Regions from separate parts of the Embleya sp. NPDC055664 genome, predicted to be linked through region 1. Evidence: riboswitches for the same ligand, from Rfam matches in the RefSeq annotation. Region 1 holds a riboswitch; the other holds the start of a gene.
The links. Region 1 has a riboswitch for glycine ahead of gcvT (glycine cleavage system aminomethyltransferase GcvT). Riboswitches for the same ligand answer to the same signal wherever they lie in the genome.
Positions count from the first base shown of each region.

Region 1 (14,615 bases):
CGACGGTGTGCCTCGGGTTCAGCGAGGACTGCGGATCCTGGAAGATCATCTGGAAGTCGCGCCGCAGCGGCCGCAGTTGCCCTCGGGAGAGCTTGGTGAGGTCACGCCCGCCGAACTCGATGGTGCCCTCGCTGGGCTCCAGCAGGCGCATCACCATGCGTCCGGTGGTGGACTTGCCACAGCCCGATTCGCCGACCAGGCCCAGCGTCTCGCCCTCGCGGATGTCGAAGTCGAGCCCGTCCACCGCCTTGACCGTGCCGGCCCGGCGCCGGGTCATCCCGGCGCGGATCGGAAAGTGTTTGCGCAGCCCGCGCACGCGCACCAACACGTCTCCCGGCTCGCGTCGGGACGCGGCCTCCGGCTCGCCGGCCTGCGCAGCGTTCACGTCGTCTCCCGCTCGGGCGCCCTCGGTCACTTCCGCGTTCCCGTTCCCGTTTCCATCCTGGTGACCAGTCACGTGCCCATCCGCTTTCCCGTTCGCCGTCCCGCTCACAGCCGCGGCCTGATGTCCTCGGTCCAGATCCGCTCGCGCTCCCCCGGATCGAGGTGGCACGCGGTGCGGTGGCCCGGTTCGATCTCGACCAGTCGCGGGACCTCGGTCTTCTCCCGCCCGTCGTTGCGGTCCGCGTACGGGCAGCGGGTACGGAACGCACAGCCCGAGGGCAGCGAGATCAGGCTCGGCGGGCTGCCCTTGATCGGCATCAGCCGTTCCTGGCGCGCTCGGTCGAGCCGGGTCAACGAACCCAACAGGCCCCAGGTGTACGGGTGTCGGGGTTGTTCGAACAGGGTGCGCGCGGGGCCGTGCTCGACCGCTCGACCGGCGTACATCACCAGGACGTCGTCGGCGAGTTCGGCGACCACGCCCAGGTCGTGCGTGATCATCACGACGGCGGAGTTGAACTCCGCCTGCAGGTCCCGGATCAGGTCCAGGATCTGGGCCTGGACGGTGACGTCCAGGGCGGTGGTCGGCTCGTCCGCGATCAACAGTTCGGGGTCGCAGCTGAGCGCCATCGCGATCATCGCGCGCTGGCGCATGCCGCCGGAGAACTGGTGCGGGTAATCGTCCACCCGCCGGTCCGGGCGCGGGATGCCGACCCGTCCGAGCAGGTCGATCGCGTGCGCGCGGGCCTGCTTGACGCTCACCTCGTTGTGCACCTGGTAGGCCTCGATGATCTGGTGGCCCACCGTGTAGAACGGGTGCATCGAGGACATCGGGTCCTGGAAGATCATCGCCATCCGGCGGCCACGCATCAACCGGACCTCTTCGGCGGTGGAGCGCACCAACTCCTTGCCGTCCAGCCAGATTTCGCCGCCGATCCGGGCGCTGGTACCGCCGTGCAGGCCCATCACGGCCAGCGAGGTCACGCTCTTCCCGGAGCCGGACTCGCCGACGATGCCGAGCGTTCGGCCGCGCTGGAGCGCGAAGTTCACCCCGTCGACGCTGCGCACCAGGCCGTCGTCGGTGGGGAAGTGCACGGTGAGTTCGCGTACTTCGAGGAAGTTCTCCGGCTCGGGCGGGGGCCCGGCCGGGGCGAGCTTGGGCAGTTCGGCCGCGGTGTCCCGCTTGCGGCGCGGTAGCAGTCGGGGCATCAGGTCCTCACCCGGGGATCGACGACCGCGTAGAGCAGGTCCACGACGAGGTTGGCCAGGATCACGAAGATGGCGGCGATCATCGTCACGCCGAGCACTTCGGGCAGATCCTGCTGTCCGATCGCCTCGACGGCGAACTTGCCGACGCCGTTGAGGGAATAGACCTGTTCGGTCAGGATCGCACCGCCGAGCAGCAGTCCGACGTCCATGCCGAAGATGGTCAGGATCGGGGTCAGCGCGGCGCGCAGCCCGTGTTTGACGATGACGTCGCGTTCGCGCAGGCCCTTGGCCCGCGCGGTGCGGATGTAGTCCTCGCTCATCGTCTCGAGCATGCCCGCCCGGGTGAGTCGGGCGTACAACGCCGCGTACAGGAACGCCAGGGTCAACCAGGGCAACACCAGGTTCCAGGCCCAACTCGCCGGATTGTCCAGGAACGGCACATAGTGCACGCCCTTGAAGATCGGCCATTGATAACTGAACAACGCCAGTGCCACCAGGCCGGTGAAGAACGGCGGCAGCGAGACGCCCGCCAGCGCGAAGCCCATCGAGAAGCGGTCCCACAGGCTGCCGCGTTTGAGCGCCGAGACCACCCCGATCGACACGCCGGCGATCAGCCAGATCACCGCGGCTCCCGCGGCCAACGAGAGGGTGACCGGGATGCGGTCCTGTAGTCGTGGCCACACTTCCAGGTTGTTGCGGAAGGAGAAGCCCAGGCACGGCGGCGCGCAGTGCACCTTGCGTACACCGGTGTCGTAGTCCTTGCCGGCGACGATGCCCTTGACGAACCTTCCGTACTGGACGGGTACCGACTTGTCCAGGCCGAGGCTGTGCTTGACCTGTTCGATCGCGGCCGGGGTGGGCGACTTGCCGACGTAGCGCGCGGCGAGTTGGTCGCTTGTGGCGCCTCCCAGACGCGGAATCAGGAAGAAGATGGCGAAGACCGCCATGGTGACGATCAACAGGAGCACCACCGCTCCCGCCAGCCGCCTGAGCAGATAGAAAATCATGAGCCGGCGACCCGGTCCGGTGCGGGGAGCGGGATCACCGCTCCCCGCACCGGAACTGACGGGCCTTCACCTCTCCTTCGGGCTACTGACCTCGTCGCAGGCTTACTGGATACCGATGTTGAGGTAGTCGTACATCCCGGAGTACGCGGGGGTGACGACCAGGTTGGTCACGTTCGACGGGCGGTACAGCAGCGACTTGGTCCAGCCGAACGGGACGATCACCGCCGACTCCATCACCTTCTGGTCCAGCTGCTGCCAGATGGCCGCGCTCTGCGCCGGGTCGATGGTCCGGGTGGCCTGGTCGATCAGACCGTTGACCGCCGGGTCGTTCAGCTCGGACAGGTTCGTGCCACCGGCGGGCTTGATCGCCCGACCGTCCACGATCTGCTGGAAGAAGCCGAACTGGGTGGGGAAGTCGGGACCCCACTGCATGAACATGATGCCGACCTTGTTCTCCGCGACCCACTTCGGGACACCGGCGAACTGCGAGAAGTAGTCACCCGAGGGGTACTGCCGGATCTCGACCTTGACGCCGATCTTGGCGAGCGCGTTCTGCACCGACGTGGCGCCCGCGACCTCCTTGGGCCGGTTGGCGCGCGCGGTCAGCACGGTGCTGAAGCCGTCCGCCTTGCCGCACTGCTTGAGCTCGTCCTTGGCCTTGGCCACGTCACCGGTGTGCTTGGCACCGTTGGGGTACATGTCGGTGACCTTGGAACCGGCCAGCGTCGGCGGCATCAGGTTGGTCGCGATGTCGGAGCCGACCTCGCCACCCTGCGCACGCTGCAGCTGCGACTTGTTGACCGCGTACTGCACGGCGCGCCGGCAGTGCACGTTGTCGAACGGCGGGGTCTTGGAGCTGATCGCCAGGTAGGCCAGCGCGCCGGAGATCGCGTCGTCCGCGTTGTCCGCGAGCTTCTTGTCCGTGAGGATCTTGTTCTGCGCGGCGGCCTGGACGCCGGTGCCGACCACGTCCAACTGCGCCGTGCCGGCGAAGAGTCGGTTGTCGACGTCGTTCGCGTCCTGCTTCTCCAGCAGTTCGATCCGGTCCGGCAGCGCCTTGCGCAGCGGGTCGGTCGCCTGGTCCCAGTTCGGGTTGCGGACCAGGTTGACCGCCTTGCCGGGCTCGTACTGGCCGTCGACCATGTACGCGCCGGAGGCGATGGGGTGCTTGACGTACTCCTTGCCGGTGTCCTTGGCGGGCGGGACCGGCGCGGTCTGCGGGAGCGCGGCGAGGTAGTTGAAGTCCGCGAACGGCTCCTTCATCTTGAAGATGATGGTGTGGTCGTCCGGCGTCTCGATCGCGTTCAGGCCCAGCTTGTCCGGCGCGGAGTCCTTGTACGGGCCCTTGTAGGTGCCGTCGGGGTCCAGGTACTGGGCGAAGTAGCCCGGGCCGTTGGGCAGGATCTCCTTGTCGAAGGTCCGCTCCACGGCGTACTTGACGTCCGACGCCTTGACCTCGGTGCCGTCCTCGTACTTGACACCCTTGCGCAGGTGGTACGTCCAGGTCTTGCCGCCGTCGTCGGTCTTGCCCACGTCGGTGGCCAGGTCCGGCGCGAACTCGTAGCTCGCGTTGCCCGGGGCGGGCTTGAAGGTGAGCAGCGGACGCGCCATCAGGCGGGAGAAGTTCCACGCCGAGGCGTAGTACATGTCGCCCGGGTCCAGCGAGTCGAACTTGTCCGAGCTGACCAGCTTGAGCGTGCCACCCTTCTTGGTGGACTGGTTGACCACTTCGGTGATCGCCTTGTTGCTCGGGCTGTACTTCTTCGAGCCGCCGCCACCACCGCCACACGCGGTGGCGGCCATCGCGGTGACAGCCACCATGCCGATCAGCGCTTGGGTCCTGCGCCTGCGAGTTACCGGGTGTTTCATCGCTGGTCGTGCCTCCTCGTGGGGACTTGCGGGATATTCAGCGGCTGCGCGGGTCGAGGGCGTCTCGAAGGCCGTCGCCGAGCAGGTTGAACGCGAGCACGGTGATGAAGATGGTGACTCCGGGGACGACCATGAACATCGGCGCGTCCTGGTACCGGGGGGTGGCCGCCGAGAGCATGCCACCCCACGAGGCGGTGGGTTCCTGTACGCCGACCCCCAGGTAGGAAAGGGCGGCCTCGAACAGGATGTTCGTCGGGATCAGCAGCGTGGAGTAGACCAGGATCGGACCCACCAGGTTCGGCAGCAACTCCTTGAAAATGATGTGCCGGTCGGTGGCCCCGAGACTGCGCGCCGCCTCGACGAACTCGCGTTCGCGCAGCGAGAGCGTCTGGCCGCGGACGATGCGAGCGATGTACGGCCAGCTGAAGAACCCGATCACGAAGATCAGCACGGTGATGCGGAGCGTGTCGCCGTGGAGGCCGAAGGCCTCGCCCTGGAGGCTGCTGCCGATGGCGATCGCGAACAGCAGCAGCGGAAAGGCCAGGAAGACGTCCATGGCGCGGCTGATCAGCCCGTCGATCCAGCCGCCGAAGTAGCCCGCCACGGTGCCCAGGACGACGCCGAGCACCACGGAGAGCAGGGTGGCGAGGAAGGCGACCAGCATGGAGACGCGGGCGCCGTAGCAGATGCGGGAGAAGATGTCCCGGCCGTTGACCGGCTCCAGACCCAGCGGGTGATCCCAACTCGCGCCGCCGAAGCTGCCGGTGGGGATGTTCAGCACCGGGTCGAGCAGGTCGTCGTGGTACTCGGTGGGTCCACCGCCGATCACGTCGGTGATGAGCGGCGCGAAGATCGCGATGAGCACCATGAGGATGATCACCACGCCACCGGCCATCGCGACCCTGTCGCGGCGGAATCGGGCCCACGCGATCTGACCGAGCGACCGACCCTCGATGCGTGCGCCGGCTGCCTCGGCGATCGCCTCGGGGTGCGCCTCTCGGGCCACACCGGTGGTCTCGATCGGTGCCGTCATGGATCGACCCTCCCCGCTCACGGATGCGACGGCGGCTCGGGATCGCCGCGTCCCGTCGCCATACCCGGCATTGCGATCCCGATGATCTTCGGGATCTGTCGTCCGGGTGAGACTCCTCCGTGACGCGGGTCACGAACAGGGGTGGAGGAATACCTTTACTGAACCGTGATTACGCAGACACGATTCACTGGTTGATCCGCGTAGATCGGTCACGAAATCACAACAAGGCAGCGGTTGATGACGTGACGTCAGTTTTTTGGGGGCATCACTGCCTGTTGCCCCGGCTCGCCACGTTCCGCCGATCTTCGCTCACTGCGCGTGTCGTGTGCCCGCGGCGGCCATGTGAATCACCGTGCGGGACGGGCGCCTTCGTCGGGCATGTCGATCACCGGCCGTGGCGGGCGGCCTCGTCGAGCATGTCGATGCCGATGAACGGCCGGGTGTGCTCGCGCATCCACGCGGCGATCGGGTCGAAGGGGTCGTCGAGCGCGACCGAGGAGAGCGTCAGACCGGGCGGCGCGGCGGCCGACGCGCGGGCCATCGCGTCCCGCATGCGCTGCATCGCGGCGGGCTGATTGTCCGTCAGGCGCAGCCCGATCACGAGGCGTTCGGGGCCGACGGTGGGGCGTACCCAGGCCCGGTGGGCGGCGCGCACCACCTGGGTCTGGAACAGCTGCCCGCCGAGCAGGGAGTAGAACGCCGGGTCCCACAAGGTGGGTTCGCCGACCTCCAGGGGGCCGGCCATCAGTCGGTCCAGGCCGCCGACGATGCGGCGCAGGTCGAGGTAGGGCACGCCGACGCCGCCGCCCTGGGCGTGCGGATTCAGCCACAGACCCCAGCGGTCGGTGTACAGCGAGGACGCGATCTCGGGGACCGGACAGATCTCGAACGAGCGGTCCCAGCCACTGAGACGCAGCTGTTCCTCGGACGTGAACGCCGGGGCGTAGCGCCAGCCGGCCACGTCCATGTTCCCGTACTGCGCGTCCGGACTGCCGGGTTGCCCCTGCCACAACAACATCCACACGGGCGCGCCGACGAGCGCTTGCAGCAGCCGCTCGTAGGCGTCGTAGCGCCCGGGGGCCACCTGGCTCAACGCCTGCTCGACCTGGTTCACGACGTCCTCCCCGAACCCCATGTTTTTCGACACCGATGCCGGCCGCGGCCGGACGGGCTCAGCGCTGGTCGGCCCGCAGATAGAACGGCTGGGTCCGCTCCAGCATCCAGTCCCCCACAGGATCCTGCGCCACGTCCAGAAGCACCACGTTGACCGGCCACGGGCACGCGGCGCGGCCGAGCGCGCGCTCCAGGGCGCCGATCGCGGCCAGCCGGTCCTCCTCCTGCCACCGGTCCAGTTCGACGCCGACGAACAGGACCGGCGGATCGGACTCGACCTCGCCCAGGCCGCGCCGGGCGCTGAGCACCACGGGGACGTGGATGAACTCGGCGGCGGCGGCGATCAGGAAGTCCATCGGCTCCTGGTCGGGCTCGTACAGCCGCACCCGTGCGCCGCGGTGGGCCGCGCCGGGCAGCCGGGCCAGCTCCAGCACACCCGGCGGCGGGATCGGGATGCCCGCCTCGCCGCCCGGGTTGACCACGATGCCGATGTGCGGCGGCAGCCCTCGGGCGAACTCGCGCATCGGCGCCACAGTGCCCGCCATCGGCCCCGCGAGCCGGCGGAACTGCTCCTCCGAGGAGAACACCGGCACATACGGCAGACCGTCGATCTCGGCGGTGGGCAGGGTCAGTTCGGTGTCGGCAGCGCTGCCCCCCTCGGGCAGCGGCACCCACACGTCCGCCTCGGCGAGCGCCTCGAACAGGGCCTCGGCCCGGGACGGGTCGCGCATCGCCGCGACGAGCGCGCTCTCCACGGGATTGGCCGGGAACGGCATGGTGGTGCTCCTCTTGGTGTCCGGCGCAGTTTACGACTTGTCCGCATCCCGCCGTCGGGACTGTCCGGGTAGGGGGTCTGCGAAAACGATCCGGCGCAGTTGCCGCGCGGCCGCGCGGTCGAGCAGTACGCACGAGGTGAAGCCGCCCGGAGCGGAGGCGAGGGCGGGTCCGGCGTCCAGCCACGGGGCGAGCCGGGCGAGCAGCGCGCGCCATTCCCGGTGGTGTCGGGCGAACACCGCGGTGGACACCCCGCGCCCGCGCGCACGTTGGCCGGAAAGCGCCTGATGGGCCGTGACGTCCAGGAGCAGCGCGTGGGCCGGGATGCCCCGCCGCCGGGCCGCGCGCACCAGTACCCGGCGCAGGATCGGATTGCGGCCGCTGTCGTGCACCACCACCGCGCCGGGGCCACGCAGCGCCCGGGCCACCTCGCCGTAGTGCGACAGCCGCACCAGCGGCCGGTAGACCCGGTACGGCAGCCGCCCCACCCGCACCGCCCAGCGGGCCCGGACCAGGTCGGCGTCCAGGACCGCGACCGCGGGCCCGGCGGCGACCACCCGGGCCAGGAGCGTGCTCTTGCCCGCGCCCGGCAGGCCGGTCACCACGAGCACGCACGAGGCCGGATAGGAGAGCATGTCCACCCGCCGGACCCCGTCCCGCTCCCCCGCCCGGTTCCGCTCCTCCCGCAGGTCGTGCACGGACCGGGGGATCAACATGCCGCCCGCCGCGGCGCCGGTATGCGCCCCCGCCGAATCCGTCTCCACGAATCCTCCCCTGATGTCCCGAACCCACGTGCCCTGCGCATGGTGTCGCACCGAGGGCGCGAGCGGGCGCCGGCGCTCCCCGGCCCCGGCGGGGGATTGACGACACGCGCTAGCATGCCGGGCACAACCTCATAACGGCCGTCGACCCCACGCGGAAGAGTCCTCGCCATCGAGCGGGGCGCCGAAGGAGCAACTCCTCCCCGGAATCTCTCAGGCACCGATACCGCATGGGTCAGGCACTTCTGGAAAGCAGACGCACCGTCGGTGCGGCTCACCCACGGTGCAAATCCCGGTCCGACGCGGCAGCGGCGGACGGGATGAAGCTCTCAGGTTCCGATGACAGAAGGGGAGGGCACCCCACTTTTCGACCGACTTTGGCCGAAAAGGGCTGAACGCCATGGCAGGGAGCCCCCTTTGTCCTCGAATTCGTTCTCGTACTCGTTCCGGTTCTTGATCCGGGGCCCGTCCCCGTTCCGGTACGGGCCGCAGCACCCGTCACCTCTCGTCGCACCTCGGGCCCGCGCCCGGGTCCGCGCCGTCCGGCATGCCCCGGACCGGTTCGCGCCCGCCGGGGGCTTCCGCCGGCGTCCCCTCGAAGGAGTCTTCGCATGACCACCGACCGCCGGACCCCGCTCGACGCCGTGCACGACGCGCTCGGGGCCACGATGACCGACTTCGCCGGGTGGCGGATGCCGCTGCGGTACGGGAGCGAGCGGGACGAGCACACCGCGGTGCGCACCACGGCCGGCCTGTTCGATCTCACCCACATGGGCGAGATCGAGGTCACCGGCCCGGAGGCCGCCCGCGCGCTCGACCACGCCCTGGTCGGTTTCGTCTCGAAGATCGGGATCGACCGCGCCCGGTACACGATGATCTGCACCGAGGAGGGCGGCATCGTCGACGACCTGATCGTGTACCGGCTCGGCGAAGAGCACTTCGTGGTGGTGGCCAACGCCTCCAACGCCGACGTGGTGGCGGGCAGCCTGAAGCACCGCGCGAGCGACTTCGACGCCACGGTGCGCGACGCGTCCGAGGAGTACACGCTGCTCGCCGTGCAGGGGCCCGCGTCGACCACGATCGTCGGTTCGCTGACCGACGCCGACCTGCCCGCGCTCAAGTACTACGCGATCCTGCGCACCGAGGTCGCGGGCGTACCCGTGCTGCTCGCCCGCACCGGCTACACCGGTGAGGACGGCTTCGAGCTGTTCGCCGCGCCCGGCGACGCGGTCGCGCTGTGGGACGCGCTGCTGGCCGCGGGCAAGCCGCACGGCCTGGTGCCGGCCGGCCTGTCCTGCCGGGACACGCTGCGCCTGGAGGCGGGCATGCCGCTGTACGGCCACGAGCTGACCCGGGACACCACGCCGTACGAGGCCAACCTGGGCCGGGTGGTCCGGCTGGACAAGCCCGAGGACTTCGTCGGCCGCGAGGCGCTGGCCGCGGCGGAGGCGGATGTGCGCCGCACGCTGGTCGGGCTGACCTCGCCGGGCAAGCGGGTTCCGCGCGCGGGCTACCCGGTGGTGGACGCGGACAGCGGCGAGCGGGTCGGCGAGGTCACCTCCGGCGCGCCGTCGCCGACGCTCGGCATGCCGATCGCGATGGCCTACGTGGCGACGGAGCGGGCCGAACCGGGCACCCGGCTGGCGGTGGACATCCGCGGCAAGGCCGAGCCGGTCGAGGTGGTGGCGCTGCCGTTCTACAAGCGCGGCTGAGCCGAACCCCTTCCTATATCACCGGAAAACGTCCCAAATCATCCTGAGGGACGGACTTACCTCATTCGAATGGAGAATGGACCCGTGCACGCACCCCAGCACCTGCGCTACAGCAAGGAACACGAGTGGCTCGACGAGGCGGCCTCCCCCGCCGTCGTGGGCATCACCCAGCACGCGGCCGAGGCGCTCGGCGACGTGGTGTTCGTCGAGCTTCCCGAGGTCGGCCGGGTGGTCGTCGCCGGTGAGCCGTGCGGCGAGCTGGAGTCCACGAAGTCGGTCAGCGACATGTACGCGCCGGTCTCCGGCGAGGTCGTCGAGATAAACGACGCCGTCGTCGAGGACCCGGCCCTGGTGAACTCCGACCCCTTCGGGGCGGGCTGGCTGTTCAAGGTGCGCATCGACGGCGAGGCCGAGGGCCTGCTGTCGGCCGACGAATACGCCGCGTTCTGCGGCGAATGATCGAGATCGACCCGATCGAGGAGCTGACAACCGTGACGATCCTGGACCGTCCCCTGGGCGAGGTGGACCCGCAGGTCGCCGCCGCCGTCGCCGACGAGCTGCACCGCCAGCAGAACACCCTGGAGATGATCGCCTCCGAGAACTTCGCCCCCGTGGCGGTGCTGGAGGCGCAGGGCTCCGTTCTCACCAACAAGTACGCCGAGGGCTACCCCGGCCGGCGCTACTACGGCGGCTGCGAGCACGTCGACGTGGTCGAGCAGCTCGCCATCGACCGGGTCAAGGAGCTGTTCGGCGCCGAGGCCGCCAACGTGCAGCCGCACTCGGGCGCGTCGGCCAACGCCGCCGCGATGTTCGCGCTGCTCTCCCCCGGCGACACGATCCTCGGCCTGGACCTGGCCCACGGCGGCCACCTCACCCACGGCATGCGGATCAACTTCTCCGGCAAGCTCTACAACGTGGTCGCCTACCACGTCGACGAGAAGACCCACCGCGTCGACATGGAGGAGGTCGAGCGGCTCGCCAAGGAGCACCGGCCGAAGCTGATCATCGCCGGCTGGTCGGCCTACCCCCGGCAGCTCGACTTCCCCGAGTTCCGCCGGATCGCCGACGAGGTCGGCGCGTTCCTGATGGTCGACATGGCGCACTTCGCCGGTCTGGTCGCCGCGGGCCTGCACCCCAGCCCCGTGCCGTACGCCGACGTGGTCACCACCACGACGCACAAAACCCTGGGCGGCCCGCGCGGCGGCGTGATCCTGTCCAAGGCGGAATACGCCAAGAAGATCAACTCGGCGGTCTTCCCGGGCCAGCAGGGCGGCCCCTTGGAGCACGTGATCGCGGGCAAGGCGGTGGCGTTCAAGGTCGCCGCCTCCGACGACTTCAAGGACCGCCAAAAGCGCACCCTGGAGGGCTCGGCCATCCTCGCCGAGCGGCTGACCCGCAAGGACGTCACCGACGTGGGCATCACCGTGCTCACCGGCGGCACCGACGTGCACCTGGTCCTGGTCGACCTGCGCGACTCGGAGCTGGACGGGCAGCAGGGCGAGGACCGCCTGCACTCGATCGGCATCACGGTCAACCGCAACGCGGTCCCGTTCGACCCGCGCCCGCCGATGGTCACCTCCGGCCTGCGGATCGGCACCCCGGCCCTGGCCACCCGCGGCTTCGGCAAGGCGGACTTCGAGGAGGTCGCCGACATCATCGCCGAGGCCCTGCTGCCCGACTTCGACGACACCCGCAAGGCCGCGCTCACCGCCCGGGTCACCACCCTGGCCGAAAAGCACCCGCTTTACCCGAACCTCTGATCCTGCGGATCGGGTTCGTCGACACGACGAAAACCGGGGCGCCGACTCGACATCCGCCGAGTCGGCGCCCCGTTTCGTCGTGGTCCCGCCGGGGCCGCCGCGGTCAGCGGCCGGAGAACTCGGGCTTTTCCTTGGCCACGAAGGCGCGCATGCCGGTGGCGCGGTCCTCGGTGGCGAACAGGGCGGTGAATTGGAGGCGTTCGATCTCCAGGCCCGTGTTCAGGTCGGTTTCCAGGCCGCGGTCGATGGACTCCTTCGCGGCGCGCAGGGCGTAGGCCGGGCCATTGGCGAATTGCCGGGCCCACTCGACGGCCTCGGCGTAGACGTCCGCGGCCGGCACGACCCTGTCGACCAGGCCGATGGACAGGGCCTCGTCGGCGGCGACGAAGCGGCCCGTGTAGATCAGGTCCTTGGCCTTGGACGGGCCGATCAGGCGGGGCAGGCGCTGGGTGCCGCCGGCGCCCGGGATGATGCCCAGCGTGATCTCGGGCTGGCCGAGCTTGGCGTTGTCGGCGCAGACCCGGACGTCGGCGCACAGGGCCAACTCGCAACCGCCGCCGAGCGCGAAGCCGGTGATCGCGGCGACCACCGGCTTGGGGATCTCGGCGACGGCGGTGAACGCGGATTGCAGCGCGGCGCCCCGGTCGGCCATGTCCGTGTAGGTCATCTCGGCCATCTCCTTGATGTCCGCGCCCGCCGCGAACACCTTCTCCCCGCCGTAGATCACCACGGCGCGCACGTCGGCCCGCTCGCCCGCCTCCTGCGCCACCGCCCGCAGCTCCTCCTGGAGCTGCCGGTTCAGCGCGTTCATCGGCGGCCGGCTCAGCCGGATCGTGCCGACGCCGTCGGCCACTTCCAGGTTCACGAATTCGCCCATGACGCTCTCCTCTGGTCAGCCCTGATGTGCCGATCCGACCATAGGCGTCGCCACCTCGGCGGGCGGTGAGCGGGGCCACGACATCCGCCGAGGCCCCGTCCGCCGGGCGCCTCAGTGCGTGGGTGTCGTCGTGCCCTGCGTGGCGCCGGGCGCGCCGGTCGCGGTCCACTTGTCCCAGCTCAGGTTCCAGTCGGCGAAGCCGTTGTCGGCGTCGACCGTGCGCTCGTCGGAGCCGGAGATCTCGACCATGTCACCGGGGATCACCCGGTCGTACAGCCACTTGGCGTTTTCCTTGGTCATCGACACACACCCGTGGCTGGTGTTCTCGCTGCCGAAGACACTCGGGTCGGCCCAGTAGTTGCCGTGCACGAAGGTGCCCGAGGTGGTGACCCGCATCGCGAACGGCACGTCGTCGATGTCGTACTCGCTGCCCAGGCCCACCGTCTGCGAGTTCATCCGGGTCTTCTCGAACTTCTCGGTGATCGCCATCTTCCCGTTCCACGTGCTGTACTTCGGCGACTTGCCGGCCGTGATCGGGATGGTCTTGATCAACTGTTCGTTCTCGTAGACCTTCATGGTGTGCGCCTTCACGTCCACCATGGCGATCCGCTTGGTGGCGGCGACCTTGAAGCTGTAGCTCTTGAACTGATTGGCGATCGCGCCGTTGCCCACGTCGACGCCGCGCAGGTTCAGGTTGACCTTCACATTCGTGCCGGGCGCCCAGTAGTCCCTGGGCCGGTAGTCCACCCGGGTGTTGTCGAACCAGTGCCAGGCGCCCTCCACCTTCGGCTCGACGTCGACCGACAGCGCCTTCTCCACCGCGGCCCGGTTCTTGACCGGGTAGTCGAAGGTCAGCGACACCGGGAAGCCGACGCCGACGGTGGCCCCGTCCTCGGGGCTGAAGCGCGCGGTGACCTTCTTGTCGCCGGAGAGCGTGTTGAACGTCGCCCGAGCCGTGGTCGGCGCGTTGTCGGCGTTGGTCGCGGTCGCGCTCACCGTGTACTTGCCGCCGAGGGTGAAGGCGACCTTGGGCTTCCAGGTCTTGCCGTCGGCGTCGAGCGTGCCGTCGACCGGCTCGTTCTGCGCGTTGACCACCTTGACCTCGCCGAGCTTTCCGCCGCCCACCACGATCGTGATCGGCGCCTGCGGGTCGATCGCGTTGGCGCCGTCGGCCGGGGTGAGCGTGATCGACGCGGGATCCGCGCCCTTCTTCGAATCACCCTTGGTCGTGGTGCTGTTCGGGCCGCCGGGCTTCTTGCCGCCGTCGCCGCCGTCGTCCGAGCTGCAGCCCGACACGAGCAGGAGCGCGCCGAGCAGCAGTGCGGGCACCACGCGCCATCGGGCCCGTGACCGCGTCGAGAGCGACTTCGATCCTGCTGACATGTACGGGCAGTCCCTTCATCCGGAGCCGGGTCGCGACCCGGCCGAGGCCGAAAACCACATCCCACGTCTCATTCGACGAGCCGAACATCCGCCGCGGTTCCGCATTCCGGGGCACGCACGGGCAAATGAGGTGATCGGGGCGATCGTTGCCATCCTCGCGGACGACCGCGGGCCGCCTCGACCCGAATCGCATCGCGCCGTGATCCGTCATCCGGGCCGACGATCGGCCTCCACCAGGGCACGAATCAGCGTCGGAGCCGCGAATCCGGGCCGATCCACGGCCTCGGCGGGAAACGGACGGACGATCAATTCGTACTCCCCGGGCGAAGAAGCGGTCGGAGGCTGTGGCAAGACCGTGACGATCCGCTGGACATCCGTACCCTCGACGGCCTCGAGAAACCATTCCCAGGTATCGGCGGGCGTCCCCCGCCCGTCGGGGCCACGATCGAGGTGCAGCACGGTGTGCGCGCCGGCGAGCACCGCGCCCAGTCGCAGCGGGTCGGACAGGTCGCTCACCGCGACCCGCACGCCCGCCGCGCGCAGCACACCGGCCGCGCCGCGATCACGGACCGTGGCCCGTACCTCGCCGGCGGACAGGGCGAGGTCGAGCGCGACGGCGCGACCGAGTGGCTGGTCGGCTCCGGTGACGACTACGGGCATGGCGGCAACCTTACTCAAACCCGACATTCGTGAAGCTCGGGTAAAGACGGGGGCGCGCGCCTCGCAGTGCGGGCCC
Region 1 covers NZ_JBSHGZ010000035.1:101,850-116,464, forward strand. The annotation lists gene ACWGR4_RS38075 (ABC transporter ATP-binding protein) at 1-385, opposite strand, end outside; gene ACWGR4_RS38080 (ABC transporter ATP-binding protein) at 490-1,590, opposite strand; gene ACWGR4_RS38085 (ABC transporter permease) at 1,590-2,597, opposite strand; gene ACWGR4_RS38090 (ABC transporter substrate-binding protein) at 2,700-4,466, opposite strand; gene ACWGR4_RS38095 (ABC transporter permease) at 4,504-5,499, opposite strand; gene ACWGR4_RS38100 (enhanced serine sensitivity protein SseB C-terminal domain-containing protein) at 5,885-6,613, opposite strand; gene ACWGR4_RS38105 (enhanced serine sensitivity protein SseB) at 6,672-7,388, opposite strand; gene ACWGR4_RS38110 (AAA family ATPase) at 7,419-8,150, opposite strand; glycine riboswitch at 8,293-8,386, shown strand; glycine riboswitch at 8,387-8,503, shown strand; gene gcvT (glycine cleavage system aminomethyltransferase GcvT) at 8,759-9,859, shown strand; gene gcvH (glycine cleavage system protein GcvH) at 9,944-10,318, shown strand; gene ACWGR4_RS38125 (serine hydroxymethyltransferase) at 10,315-11,619, shown strand; gene ACWGR4_RS38130 (enoyl-CoA hydratase/isomerase family protein) at 11,723-12,496, opposite strand; gene ACWGR4_RS38135 (L,D-transpeptidase) at 12,608-13,879, opposite strand; gene ACWGR4_RS38140 (hypothetical protein) at 14,087-14,539, opposite strand.

Region 2 (14,615 bases), on a different contig from region 1:
CGCGCGCGGCTCGGCCGGCGGGATCATGATCCGCACCACGCCCGGGGTGCCGGACTCGGTGGACATCATGTTCTTCGACGAGCGCGGGGCGGACCTCTCGCAGGCCGCGCAGCGCAAGCTCGACCGGGTCTTCTCACGCCAGGAGTATCGCCGGGCCTTCCCCGGCGAGATCGGTGAACTCACGTTCCCCGCGCGGCCGTTCGACAGCTACTCCGGATCACTGCTGAAGGCCCTGGACATCACCGGGGTGCCCGAGTCCGGGCTCAAGGTGGTGGTGGACGCCGCGCACGGCAACGCCGCGCTGCTGTTGCCCAGCATCCTGGGCCGGCTGGGCATCGACGCGCTCACCGTCAACTCCGGGCTCGACGACGCCCGGCCCACCGAGACCGTCGACGAGCGGCACGAGGGGCTGTTGCGGCTCGGCGAGATCGTGGCCTCCTCGAAGTCCGGGTTCGGCGTGCGCTTCGACCCGGTCGGCGAGCGCATGTCGCTGGTGGACGAGCGCGGGCGGATCATCGACGACCACCGCGCGTTGCTCGTACTGCTCGACTGCGTGGCGGCCGAACGCGGCGGCGGCAAGATCGCGCTGCCGGTGACCACGACCCGGATCGCCGAGCAGGTTGCGGCCTATCACGGTGTCCAGGTGCAGTGGACCACCACCTCGCCCGACGACCTGGCGCGGGCCGCCCAGGCCGAGGACACGATCTTCGGCGGCGACGGGCGCGGCGGGTTCGTCATCCCCGAGTTCAGCACCGTCTTCGACGGCACCGCCGCGTTCGTCCGGCTGATCGGCCTGGTCGCGCGCACCCAACTGACGCTGAGCCAGATCGACGCGCGCATTCCGCGCGCACACGTGCGCCGGCGGGACGTGGCCACGCCGTGGGCGGCCAAGGGCATGGTGATGCGCCGCGTGGTCGAGGCCGCGGGCGACCGGGAGATCGACACCACCGACGGCGTGCGCGTGGTGGAGACCGACGGCCGCTGGGCGCTGGTACTGCCGGACCCGGCCGAGGCGGTCACGCACGTGTGGGCCGAGGGTCCCGACGACGACGCCGCGGACGAACTCCTCGACGAGTGGAGCCGGGTGGTGGAGCACGCGGGCGACTGACGCCCGGTCACCCTCGCTCCGATCCCGCTCGCCGGCCGCCGCCGTCGGCGGTGGCCGGGAGTGTCTTGTAGGGTCTCTTCCGGCCGTGGATCGCCGCACGCGATCCGCGGCCGGATCCCGTATCGGACCCTGCAACGGGCACTCCGACCGGCATGGAACGATGGGGCGCATGTCAACGCGGGAGACACCGGGAACAAGCCGGTACAGGCGGCCGGACGCCTCGATGTCCCTGCTCGTGGACATGATGACCAACAGCCTCGACGCCGGCTACGCGGAGGCCACCGCGCGGCGTGCGGTGCGCGGCGACACCGGCATGAACAAGGGCCCGCTGGCCCGGATGCTCGCGGTCGTCGGGGTCGCGCTGATCGCGATGATCCTGATGGTCGCCGCGATGAAGGTGCACGCCGCCGCGCCGCAGGCCGAGCGCGAGCGGCACCAGCTGGTCGACCGCATCCACGCCGACGAGGCCGAGGTGGACGGCCTCCAGTCCACCGTGGAACGGCTGCGCGACGAGGTGGACGCGATCCAGGAGGTCTCCCTGCCCAGGGGGGCCAAGGACCGCGTCGAACTGCTCGCGCTGCTCACCGGATCCGAACCGGTCGAGGGGCCGGGGCTGAAGGTGGTCGCCGACGACGCCAAGGGCTCGGACAACAGCAACGGCACCAGCGACCCGCGCCAGGCCGAGGCCGCGGCCAACGGCCGGATCCTGGACCGGGACCTCCAGCGGCTGGTCAACGGCCTGTGGAAGGCCGGCGCCGAGGCCATCTCGATCAACAACCAGCGGCTGACCGCGCTGTCCGCGATCCGCGCCGCCGGCGCCTCCATCCTGGTCGACAACCGCCCGCTGGCGCCGCCCTATACGATCCTGGCGATCGGCAACGCGAAGCCGATGCAAGTGGAGTTCATGGTCGGCGCGGACGGGCGGTATCTGCGCCAGTTGCAGGAGAACTACGGGATCCGGGTCAACCTGAGCGCGCAGAAGAAGATGAAGCTGCCCGCCGCCCTGGGTACCTCGCTGCGCTACGCGAACCCGGCGGGCGCACCGCCGCCGGCCCCGCCGCCGAGCACCCCGGCCAAGCCGACCCCGAGCCCACCGCCCGCCACGCCCACGGGCACCGGCGGACCGCCGAGCGGTTCGGCCCGGCCGACCGGCGCGCCGACAACGTCGCAAAAGGCGACCGAACGAAAGGGTAAACAGTGATCGCGGTCCTCGGCCTGGTCCTCGGGGTCGTGGTCGGGTATCTCGCCCGACCCGTGATCCCGCACGAGCTGGAGCCGTACCTGCCCATCGCGGTCGTGGCCGCCCTCGACGCGGTCTTCGGCGGCCTGCGCGCACTGCTCGACGGCATCTTCGACGACAAGGTCTTCGTGGTCTCGTTCCTGTCGAACGTGGTCGTGGCGGCCCTGATCGTCTTCCTCGGCGACAAGCTGGGCGTCGGCGCGCAGTTGTCCACCGGCGTGGTGGTCGTGCTCGGCATCCGGATCTTCTCCAACGCGGCGGCCATCCGGCGGCACGTCTTCCGGGCCTGACGGGGAGTCACACATGGCCGACGAAACGGACGAGACGCGCGGGCGACACGCCCGCCATGACGAGGACCCCCGTGAGTTGGGGCTCCCGCGCCCGCCGGAGGAGCCGCAACGCCCGCCGGCGCGGGAACCGGCTCCGGCTCCGGCTCCGATTCCGGATCCGGACCCCGATCCGGAACCGGTGCCGGCCCCCGGGATCGAGCCGGAGCCGGAGGCGCCGTCCGCCCGCAAACCCACGATCGAGACCCGGCGCCCGGTCGACCTCTACCACGAGGGTCGGCACATCCGGGAGCGGATCCGCGAGCAGGCCGCCGAGGTGACCTCGGAGATCGCGCCGATCATCGCGCCGGTGCGCGAGTCCGCACACGAGATCCGGCACAAGCTCCCGGCGCGCGAACCGCGTGAAACACCCGAACCGGGCGACCCGTCCGAACTCCCGCACGCGGGGGCGCGCGCCGAAGCGCGCGACACGCCCGGGCCGGAATCGGATTCGGTCGGGGCCGCGCCGCCCGACGGGGCGGACCGGGTCGATCCGCATCCGGTCGCGTCGCACGCCGCCGAGCCGGTCGACGACCAGCCGGGTCGGCGCCGGCTGATCGAGGCGTTCTGGCCACCGCGCGTGAGCCGGGCCCAACTCGTGGGCGCCGTGCTGCTGTTCGCGCTCGGCGCCGGGCTGGCCATCCAGGTCAGATCGAACAACGAGTCGGACCCGCTGCGCGGCGCGCGGCAGGAGGACCTGGTCCGGGTGCTGGACGAACTCAACGCGCGCACACGGCGGTTGGAGGACGAGAAGCACCGCCTGGAGAACAGCCGCACACAGCTGCAGAGCAGCAACGACCGGGTCCAGGAGGCCCGGCAGCAGAACGCGGCCAAGGCGGACGCCCTGGGCGTGCTGGCGGGCACCGTCAAGGCGAGCGGGCCCGGCATCACACTGACGATCACCGATCCGCAGCGGCAGGTCACCGGCGACGTGCTGCTCGACACGCTCCAGGAACTGCGTGCGGCGGGCGCCGAGGTGATCCAGATCAACGATGTCCGCGTGGTGGCCGGTACCTGGTTCAATGGCACGCCGCCGGGTGACATCGTGATCGACGACGTCAAGGTGCTGCCGCCGTACGTGTTCAAGGTGATCGGCAATCCGCAGGATCTCCAGCCCGCGCTGAACATCCCCGGAGGCGTGGTGAAGACGCTGGAGAAGAAGCAGGCGGGGGCCATCGTCACCCCCTCGCAGGACGTGCAGATCGACGCCTTGCGGCCTGCGAACAAGCCTGGTTACGCTCGCTCGGCACCGGGCGCCGGTAACGGGTGAGCACACCTGACAGAATCAGTCCGCCGGTCGCCGTCGGTGCATCACTCATCAGGCAAGAAGGGCAGGCTGTCCGCATGTACCCCGCAGATCTCGCGTACACGACGGAGCACGAATGGGTGCGCGTCATGGAAGAGATCTCCGGGACGGTGCGGATCGGCATCACCGAATTCGCGCAGGACGCGCTCGGTGACATCGTCTACGTCACGCTGCCGCCGGTCGGCACCCGCGTCGTGGCCGGAGAGCCCTGCGGCGAACTGGAATCGACCAAGAGTGTCAGCGACCTCTTCGCGCCGCTCGACGGCGTCGTGACCACCGTCAACGACGCGCTCGACGGTGCACCGGAGTTGGTCAACTCCGATCCCTACGGCGATGGTTGGATGTTCGAGGTGCGCCTCGACGACCCCGCCGCCCCGGCCGCGCTCTTGGACGCGGCCGCCTACCAGAACAGCCTGGGCTCCTGACGGCCCGGCGAAGCGGTAGGCAGTCCATCACCACGACCCACTCCTCCTGCCCCACGGGCGGGCCAGGTTCTCTCGGGGAGGTTCGCCCGTGAAGTTGTTCGCGAAATTGTTCGGTCGTTCCCGTCGCTCCGGCGACGCGCCGGCTGCCGATGCGGGAAGGTCCGGCAATCCGCCGGCCGCCCCGCCGACGATGCCGCCGGGTTCCCCTTACGGGGCCTCCACCGGCGCGTCGCCCGCTCCCGCCCCCGCCCCCCGGATGGGCGAATCCGACGCCACCGCCGGGCATGTCGCTGTTGACCAGGAACACACGGCGCGCATAAGTTTCGGACAACTCTCGACCGAAGGTCGAGGTTCGACCGGGACGGGTCAGGAGGCCGACGTGGTCGTGTGCGGCACCTGTGGGCATCACAACCCGCCCGGCGGCCGATTCTGCTCCAACTGCGGCGCGCGCCTGGGCGCCGGCGCCGAGCGGGCGTCGGAGCAGACCTCGACCATCTCGATCAGCGGCATCGAGGCGCTGGACGCGGAACCCGCGCCCCGCGAGATCCTGACCCCCGAGGCGCAGGCCGCGGTGGACGCGCTGCCGCCGGGGACCGCGCTCCTCGTGGTGCGTCGGGGCCCCAACTCCGGCAGCCGCTTCCTGCTCGACTCGGACCGCACCACGGCCGGTCGGCACCCGCAGAGCGACATCTTCCTCGACGACGTGACGGTCTCGCGCAAGCACGCCGAGTTCCGCCGCACCGCCGGGGGCTTCGCGGTCGCCGACGTGGGCAGCCTGAACGGCACCTACGTGGGCCGCGAGCGCATCGACGAGGTCCCGCTGGCGCCGGGCGACGAGGTCCAGATCGGCAAGTACCGGCTGGTCTTCTTCCCGAGCAGGCAGGGGCTGATGGGGTGAGTCCGGCGGCGGCCGGATCGGTCTCCTCGAGCATCGGCGGGGTGTTGACCCTGTTGCGTCCCGAGTTCCCGGACATCAGCATCTCCAAGATCCGGTTCCTCGAGGCGGAAGGGCTCATCGAGCCGCAGCGGAGCCCGTCGGGCTACCGCAAGTTCGGCCCCGCCGACATCGAACGACTGCGCTACGTGCTGCGTGTGCAGCGCGACCGCTACCTGCCGCTGCGGGTGATCAAGGACCAGCTCGACGCGATGGATCGTGGGCTCGAACCGGCCGGCCCGACCCCGGCCGAATCCGAGCACCCCCAAAACGGGGGCGGCGATCCCGGAGCGGCCGGCCGGGACGGGGGCACGGTGCTCCTGGACCGGCCGGGGCTGATCGCCGCGGCCGGCATCCAGGACGCGGACCTGGCCCGCCTGGAGGAGTTCGGCCTGATCCAGCCGCACCGGCCGCGCCCCGACGAGGCCGGTGCGGACGCGGCCCAGGAGGGTGTGGTCTACGACGGGGACGCGCTCGTGGTGGCCCGCCTGGTGGCCGCGCTCGGCCGCTACGGCGTCGAGCCGCGCCACCTGCGCCAGGCCAAGGCCGCGGCGGACCGCGAGGCCGCCCTGGTCGAGCAGATCGTCGCGCCGCTCCTGCACCGCAGGGGCGCCCGCGCCAAGGCGGGCGCCGAGGAGACCGTCCGCGACCTGCTGGCGCTCACCTCGCGCCTGCACACCGTCCTGGTCACCTCCGCGCTCGCGCCACGCCTGGGCCGCTGACCGGCGCGCCCGCTCGGCGCCCTACCCCGGCGTACGGTCGCCGCCGGGCCCCGGACCCGAGCCGACCCCCGGCGGCGCCACGAAGAAAAAACGACGAATCCCCGACCTATTCGGCCCCCGGGGATCGGTCACCGACAGTCGGGCGCGCTAGTGTGGCGATGTGAACGAGCTAGAGGTTGTGGGCGTCCGGGTGGAGATGCCCTCTAACCAGCCGATCGTGCTCCTACGGGAGACGGGGGGCGATCGTTATCTCCCCATCTGGATCGGCCCGGTAGAGGCGACGGCCATCGCGTTCGCCCAACAGGGCGTGGTACCCGCGCGTCCTCTGACGCACGATCTCTTCCGGGACGTGCTGGAGGCGTTGGGGCAGGAATTGACCCAGATCCGGATCACCGACCTGCGCGAGGGCGTGTTCTACGCCGAGCTGGTCTTCTCCGGCGGCGTGGAGGTCAGCGCGCGCCCGTCGGACGCGATCGCGCTCGCGCTACGCACCGGGACGTCGATCGTGGGCAGCGACGCGGTCCTGGACGAGGCCGGCATCGTGATCCCCAACGAGCAGGAGGACGAGATCGAGAAGTTCAGGGAGTTCCTGAACGACATCTCGCCCGAGGACTTCGGCACCACGAGCCAATAGCCGGCCCGCCCCGGCCCGGCGCATCCTCGGAACCGTCGACCGACCCCCTCGCCTCCTCGGCGACCGGGTCCCGGTCGGCGGTTCTTCGCGTCTCGGACCGATCAGGGTCGATCGGTTCCGGGCAGAAGCGATCAGTGGCAAAGCCGGCAGACCTACCCGTGTGCGCCGGGATCAAACCACTCGTGCGAGCAGCGTCACTCGGCGTGCCGAACGGCCCGGTCGTTGACGCGCTGTTGGTGACTGCCTACCGTCGAAATCGACAGTTCCGGGATGACCCCTGCGCGTTGCACCTCGCCGCCTGCGGCCCGGGACTGAAAGAGACTCCTCGCGCCGTACCCGGGCGCGCGGGGACGAAAGGGAGGTCGGCGTGAGCAGCACCGGCGACATCACGGCGGCGGAGCGCGCCCGCACGGCACGTCCTCTGCCGGCGACCGACCCCGGTGCGGGCCTCCGGCGGCCGGACGTCGTCCCACCCGGCACTCCGTCGGAGGACGTGGGCTACCGCGGCCCGACCGCCTGTGCGGCGGCCGGCATCACCTACCGGCAACTCGACTACTGGGCCCGCACCGGCCTGGTCGAGCCCACGGTCCGCTCGGCCCACGGCCCGGGCACGCAGCGGCTGTACGGCTTCCGCGACATCCTCGTGCTGAAGATCGTCAAGCGGCTCCTGGACACCGGCGTCTCGCTGCAGAACATCCGGATCGCGGTCGCCCACCTGCGCGGACGCGGCATCGGCGACCTGGCCGGGATGACCCTGATGAGCGACGGGGCGAGCGTGTACGAGTGCACGTCCTACGACGAGGTCATCGACCTGGTCCAAGGCGGCCAGGGGGTCTTCGGCATCGCGGTGGGGGCGGTGTGGCGCGAGGTCGAGGGCTCGCTCGCGCAGCTCCAGGGCGAGCACACCGGCACCGGGGAGCCGACCCCGCAGGTTCATCCGGGTGACGAATTGGCCCGCAGGCGTCGAGATCGCGCGGTCTGAGCGGCGACACCGCCGATGGGAACCGGCGCGCGGGGCGGGACGTCCACGTGGATGTGCCCCTTCGTCGCCCCACCCTGCCCCGCTCACGGCGTGCCCAACGGCGCGGCTACCAGGCCGTCGTCCTGCTCACGGCGGTCGGACTGGCCCCGATGACGGGGCTGCATCTGTACGCCGGGGACCGGGTGCGCTCGGTGGAACGGGTGCCCGCGCGCGACGTCACGATGGTGCTCGGCGCGGGCGTGCGGGGGGATCGGCCGTCGGATCTGCTGGCCCGCCGCCTCGACGTGGCGTTGCGGCTGTACCGGACCGGCAAGACCCGGGTGATCCTGGTCAGCGGCGACGGCGGCGGCAACCGCTACGACGAGACCGGGGTGATGCGGCGCTACCTCGTCGAGCGCGGAGTCCCGGACAAACGTGTCGTGAGCGACGATTCGGGATTCTCCACCTGGGAGTCCTGCGCCCGGGCGAAGCGGATCTACGGCATCGAGCGGATGATCGTGGTCACGCAGAGCTTCCATCTGCGGCGTGCGCTGGCGCTGTGCAAGGCCGCCGGCATCGATGCCTACGGTGTTCCGGACCGATCCCTGACGTGGGGCCACATCGGGCCCACCGTGTACGGAACCGGTCGTGAGGTGCTCGCCGCGATCAAGGCGACCGGAACGATCGTGTTCAAGCCGGACCCCCGGGTGACCGCCGGCCCCAGCGACGCGATCCGGCGCGCGCTGGAGGACTGACCGCCGGGACGACCGGCCGCCGCCCGGTGTCTCGCTTCGGCGCGTCCGAACGACCGTTCACCGAAGATGTCGGACCGGTGCGTCATGATTGCGCGGTGTGAGACAGGCGCCGGGCATCCTCCACCTCGACATGGACGCGTTCTACGCGTCGGTCGAGCAGGTCGCCAAGCCCAGCCTGGCCGGCAAGGCGGTCATCGTGGGCGGCATCGGCGCCCGGGGCGTGGTGGCCACGGCCTCCTACGAGGCCCGGGTCTTCGGCGTACGCTCCGCGATGTCCATCGGCGAGGCCCGTCGGCGCTGCCCCAACGCGGCCTTCCTCAGCCCCCGCTTCGGCCTGTACCGGCAGGTCAGCGACACCGTGATGGAGCTGCTGCACCGGCTGTCCCCGCTGGTCGAACCGCTCAGCCTGGACGAGGCGTTCATCGACCTGGACGCGGGCCCGCACGGCGACGCCCTGGACACCGCCCGGGTCACCGAGATCGCCGTGTGCCTGCGCGCCGACATCCACGCCGCCACCGGCCTGACCTGCTCGGTCGGCGCGGCGACCTCCAAACTGCTGGCCAAGATCGCCTCCGAGGCGGACAAGCCCGACGGGTTGTGCGTGGTGGTGCCCGGCACCGAACGGGCGATGCTCGACCCGCTCCCGGTGCGCGCGCTGCCCGGGGTCGGCCCGGCCACCGGCGACGTGCTGCGCCGGGCCGGCCTGGACACCGTTGCCGACCTGGCCGCGGTGGACGAGAGCGAACTGGTGCGCCTGCTGGGCCAGGCGCACGGACACGGCCTGCACGTCCTGGCCGCGGGCCTGGACGCGCGCCCGGTGGTGGCCGACCGGGACGCCAAGTCGGTGTCGGTCGAGGACACCTTCGCCACCGACCTGGTCGACCGTGAGCGGATCACCAGGGAGTTGGACCGGCTCTCGATCCGCTGCGTGGAGCGGTTGCGCGCGGCCGGCCGCTCCGGCCGCACCATCGTGTTGAAGCTGCGCCGCTACGACTTCAGCACGCTCACCCGCTCGGAGACGTTGCGCGGCCCCACCGACGACCCGGGCGTGGTGCGCGAGACGATCCGTCGCCTGGCCGCCCAGGTGGACGTCACGGGCGGGGTGCGGCTGCTCGGGGTGGGTGTCAGCGGCCTGGCCGACTTCGCCCAGCAGGACCTGTTCGGCGTCGCCGACACGCCGGCGGAGGGACCGGAGGACGACGACGCGGGGCGGACGGGGGAGGAGCCCGCCGAGGCCGGCCCCGAGCGGGTCTCCTGGTCCCCCGGCCAGGACGTGGTCCACGAGGACTTCGGCCCCGGCTGGGTCCAGGGCAGCGGCATCGGCCGCGTCACGGTGCGCTTCGAGGTCCCGGGCGGAAAACCGGGCCGGGTGCGTACGTTCGCCCTCGCCGACCCGGCGCTGCGACCGGGGGAGCCGCTGCCCCTGCCGGGCACGGGCGCCGCGGGCGACCGGCCCGCCGAGCCCGCCGACCCCGGCCCACCGCCCCCGTCACTCCCGTCGACCTGACAACCCGCACCCCTCCGGCCTGGCGTCCCGTCCGCATCCGATGCCACGCTGATACCGTTGAAGCCGCCCATTACGTTCGCGCGGGAGAGTCCTCGTGTCGTCCGCACGAGGCGCCGAAGGAGCAACTCCTCCCCGGAATCTCTCAGGCACCCGTACCGCGTGGTCGTGGGCACTCTGGAAAGCAGGATCCGCACGTGGCTCGCCGAGTCGGGTCGGATCCTCGCCGACGGTGCAAATCGCGTTCGTGGGACCGGCCCCGCCGGTGTTCCGGGCGGGGTGAAGCTCTCAGGTACCGATGACAGAGGGGGAGGCCGGTGGGCGCGCGACCCGCGTGTCCGTCCAGGAGCGATCCAGGAGGCCTTTCGCGATGACACCGCGCACCCCTGCCCCGACGCGTGCTCACGCCGTACTCCCCTCCGGCCCCGGCTCGTTGACCGGCCTGGAGGCCGCGTCGCCGTTCACCGGCCGGCACATCGGTCCGGACACCGACGAACAGGCGAAGATGCTCGCCGCGATCGGCTACGGGTCCCTGGACGAGCTGACCGACGCGGCGGTGCCCGCCGCGATCCGCGCGCTCGCGGGCTTCGAGTTGCCGGCCGCGCGCACCGAGGCCGAGGTGCTGGCCGAACTGCGCGAGCTGGCCTCCCGCAACACCGTGCTGACCTCGATGATCGGGCTCGGCTACCACGGCACCTTCACCCCGCCGGTGATCACCCGCAACGTGCTGGAGAACCCGGCCTGGTACACCGCCTACACGCCCTACCAGCCGGAGATCTCCCAGGGCCGGTTGGAGGCGCTGCTCAACTTCCAGACCGTGGTCACCGACCTGACCGGCCTGGACGTGGCCGGCGCCTCGCTGCTCGACGAGTCCACCGCCGCCGCCGAGGCGATGACGCTGGCCCGCCGGGCGGGCCGGGCCAAGAGCGACGTGTTCGTCGTGGACGCGGCCACGCTGCCGCAGACCATCGCCGTGGTGCGCACGCGCGCGCAGGCGCTGGGCATCGAGGTCGTGGTCGCCGACACCGCCGACGGGTTGCCCGAGGGCGGCTGCTTCGGGGTGCTGCTCCAGTACCCGGGCACCGACGGTCTGGTCCGCGACCTGACCCCGGTGATCGAGGCCGCGCACGCGCAGGGTGCCCTGGTGGCGGTCGCCGCCGACCTGCTCGCGCTCACCGTGCTGCGCGCGCCCGGCGCGATGGGCGCCGACATCGCGGTCGGCACCACCCAGCGGTTCGGGGTGCCGATGGCCTTCGGCGGCCCGCACGCGGGCTACCTGGCGGTCCGCGAGAAGCTGACCCGCAGCATGCCGGGCCGCCTGGTGGGGGTGTCGGTGGACGCCGACGGCGCGCCCGCGTACCGGCTCGCGCTGCAGACACGCGAGCAGCACATCCGCCGGGAGAAGGCGACCAGCAACATCTGCACCGCACAGGTGCTGCTCGCGGTGATGGCCGGGATGTACGCGGTCTACCACGGGCCGGACGGGCTCGCCTCGATCGCGCGCCGCACGCACCGCTACGCGGCGGTGCTGGCGGGCGGGCTGCGGGCCGGCGGCGTAGAGGTGGTGCACGGCGACTTCTTCGACACGGTCACCGCCCGGGTGCCCGGTCGGGCCGAGCAGGTGCTCGCCGCGGCCCGCGCGGCCGGCGTCAACCTGCGGCCGGTGGATGCGGACCACGTGGCGATCACGTGTGACGAGACCACGCTGCGGGCGCACGTCGAGGCGGTATGGGGTGCGTTCGGGGTGAGCGGCGACGTGGCCGCGCTCGACGCCGAGACCGCCGACGCGCTGCCCTCGGGGCTGCTGCGCGACACCGAGTTCCTGACCCACCCGGTCTTCCACACGCACCGCTCCGAGACCGACATGCTGCGCTACCTGCGCCGGCTCGCGGACAAGGACTACGCGCTGGACCGGGGCATGATCCCGCTCGGCTCGTGCACGATGAAGCTCAACGCCACGGTCGAGATGGAGCCGATCACCTGGCCCGAGTTCGCGAACATGCACCCCTTCGCGCCGGTCGACCAGGCGGCGGGCTACCTGGAGTTGATCGACGGGCTGGCCGACTCGCTGGCCCGGATCACCGGCTACGCCAAGGTCTCGCTCCAGCCCAACGCGGGCTCCCAGGGCGAACTCGCCGGGCTGCTGGCGGTCCGCGCTTACCACCACGCCAACGGCGACACCGCGCGCGACGTGTGCCTGATCCCCTCCTCCGCGCACGGCACCAACGCGGCCAGCGCGGTGATGGCGGGGATGCGCGTGGTGGTGGTCAAGACCGGTGAGAACGGCGACGTGGACCTGGCCGACCTGCACGCGAAGATCGAGCAGTACCGGGACACCCTCGCGGTGCTGATGGTGACCTACCCGTCCACGCACGGCGTGTTCGAGGAGGGCATCGAGCAGGTGTGCGCGGCGATCCACGAGGCCGGCGGCCAGGTGTACGTGGACGGGGCGAACCTGAACGCGCTGGTCGGCCTGGCCCAGCCCGGCGGCGCGATCGGCGCCGACGTGTCGCACCTGAACCTGCACAAGACCTTCTGCATCCCGCACGGCGGCGGCGGTCCCGGCGTCGGCCCGGTCGCGGTGCGCGCGCACCTGGCGCCGTACCTGCCCAACCACCCGCTCCAGCCCACCGCGGGCCCGGAGACGGGCGTGGGACCGATCTCGGCGGCCCCCTGGGGCTCCGCGGCGATCCTGCCGATCCCGTGGACCTACCTGCGCCTGATGGGCCCGGAGGGGCTCAAGGAGGCCACCCAGGTGGCCGTGCTCGGCGCCAACTACATCGCCAGGCGGCTCGCGCCGCACTTCCCGGTGCTCTACACCGGCCCGAACGACCTGGTCGCCCACGAGTGCATCATCGACCTGCGCGGGATCACCAAGGCCACCGGCGTCAGCGTGGACGACGTGGCCAAGCGGCTGATCGACTACGGGTTCCACGCGCCGACGATGTCCTTCCCGGTGCCGGGCACGCTGATGATCGAGCCGACCGAGAGCGAGAACCTGCACGAGATCGACCGGTTCTGCGACGCGATGATCGCGATCAAGGGCGAAATCGACCGGGTCGCCTCGGGTGACCTGCCGGCCGACGACAACCCGCTGGCGAACGCCCCGCACACCGCCGCGCTGCTGGCCGGCGAATGGGCGCACGCCTACACGCGCGAGGAGGCGGTGTTCCCCGCCGGCGTGGTGCCGGCCGAGAAGTACTGGCCGCCGGTGCGTCGGATCGACGGCGCCCAGGGCGACCGCAACCTGGTCTGCTCGTGCCCGCCGATCGAGGCGTACGGCGCCAACTGATCCGCAGCGCCCGCGCGGCCCGTCCCCGAGCCACCGCTCAGGGGCGGGCCGCGCCGTATGTCAGCAGCCGGGCCACCGAGGCGGCGAAGCCGGGCTTGGCGGCCAGGTCGCTGCCCAGGACGCCGAACATCAACGCGCCGCTGAGCGATTCGAACAGCAGATCCGCGTCCAGGTCCGGGCGGGCCTGACCACGCGCGATCGCGTCCGCGACGAAGGCCCGGAAGATTGCCCGGACCGGATCCATCCGGGCCACGAGCAGATCCTTCAGCTCGGGCTGGTCGCGGTACTCGGCGAGCAGCCCGGGCACCGCCGCCGCGGTCTCCGGGCGGCGGAAGGAGTCGAGCGCGGCCTCGGCGAAGCGCGACACGCCGGTGGCGAAGTCCTCGTGCGGCAGCGGCCGAAAGCTCATCTCGCGGGCCGGGTACACCGCCTCGTGCACCAGGTGCGCCTTCGACGGCCAGCGGCGGTACACGGTCGGCCTGGTCACCCCCGCGCGGCGGGCGACCGCGTCGATACTGACCCGGTTGTACCCCTGCTCGGCGACCAGTTCGCGGGCTGCGGCCAGGATCGACTCGTCGGTGCGCGGGTCACGCGGGCGACCGGGCCGAGGGGTGTCGCCAGTGTCGCCAATGCCCATGGGGACAAAACTCCGAGTCGTCGCGCGTAGCCGGTGCCGCTCGGACTGTATCGGGACCGCGGGCGCGGGGATGCCGGGTCGACCCGGGCTCCGGCCACGAGCCGCCGTCGGACCGGGTTGCGGGCAGACGAGAGCCGGAGGTCGTTCCGAGGGACCTCCGGCTCGTCAGGGCCGTGCGAACGGTTCAGGCCGCCGAAACCAACCCCACCCGGGGTCGGTGCGGGGCGATGGTGCGTCCGTCCGGCAGCAGTTCGCCCGTGTCCTCGAACAGGACGACGCCGTTGCACAGCAGGCTCCATCCCTGTTCGAAATGAGCGGCCACGACGACGGCGGCCTCACGATCGGGGCTGTCCGCCGGGGGGCAATGCGGTCGGTGCTGGCACATCCTCGTACCTTCTCTGTCTGCGCGGAGCGCGCCGGGCCCCATTGCCCGGCAGATCACAGTCTCCGCCTTGAAACCGCCTCGCGCAGGACTTATCGCGGTTCTCACCCGACTGCGCCCAAGATGTGACCACACGTGTGAACGGTCGGGTGTGATCAGCTGTCCGGAGCCCCCACGGCGGCCGGCCGGCGGGTACGCGCGGCCAGGACTTCGGCCAGTTCGGCCGCGGTGTATCCGCGCAGCGCCTGCACCCCGCAGGGCGCCGGGGCGAGCGGGATGAGCAGGTCGACACCGCCCGCCTCGTCCGCCAGCCAGAGCGCGACCATGTACATCCCGGGGACGTTCAGCAGGCGCGCCTCGTCGCGGCGCAGCAGGGTCCCCGGCAGTGC
Region 2 covers NZ_JBSHGZ010000033.1:91,954-106,568, forward strand. The annotation lists gene ACWGR4_RS37015 (sugar phosphate nucleotidyltransferase) at 1-1,108, shown strand, start outside; gene ACWGR4_RS37020 (DUF881 domain-containing protein) at 1,332-2,309, shown strand; gene ACWGR4_RS37025 (small basic family protein) at 2,306-2,638, shown strand; gene ACWGR4_RS37030 (DUF881 domain-containing protein) at 3,006-3,944, shown strand; gene gcvH (glycine cleavage system protein GcvH) at 4,019-4,405, shown strand; gene ACWGR4_RS37040 (FHA domain-containing protein) at 4,785-5,303, shown strand; gene ftsR (transcriptional regulator FtsR) at 5,300-6,061, shown strand; gene ACWGR4_RS37050 (bifunctional nuclease family protein) at 6,222-6,695, shown strand; gene ACWGR4_RS37055 (MerR family transcriptional regulator) at 7,063-7,677, shown strand; gene ACWGR4_RS37060 (SanA/YdcF family protein) at 7,725-8,411, shown strand; gene ACWGR4_RS37065 (DNA polymerase IV) at 8,509-9,918, shown strand; glycine riboswitch at 9,990-10,086, shown strand; gene gcvP (aminomethyl-transferring glycine dehydrogenase) at 10,286-13,207, shown strand; gene ACWGR4_RS37075 (TetR/AcrR family transcriptional regulator) at 13,245-13,844, opposite strand; gene ACWGR4_RS37080 (DUF5999 family protein) at 14,029-14,229, opposite strand; gene ACWGR4_RS37085 (hypothetical protein) at 14,382-14,615, opposite strand, start outside.
Region 2: linked by a shared signal. The riboswitch ahead of gcvP (aminomethyl-transferring glycine dehydrogenase) and the one ahead of gcvT (glycine cleavage system aminomethyltransferase GcvT) in region 1 are both predicted to bind glycine.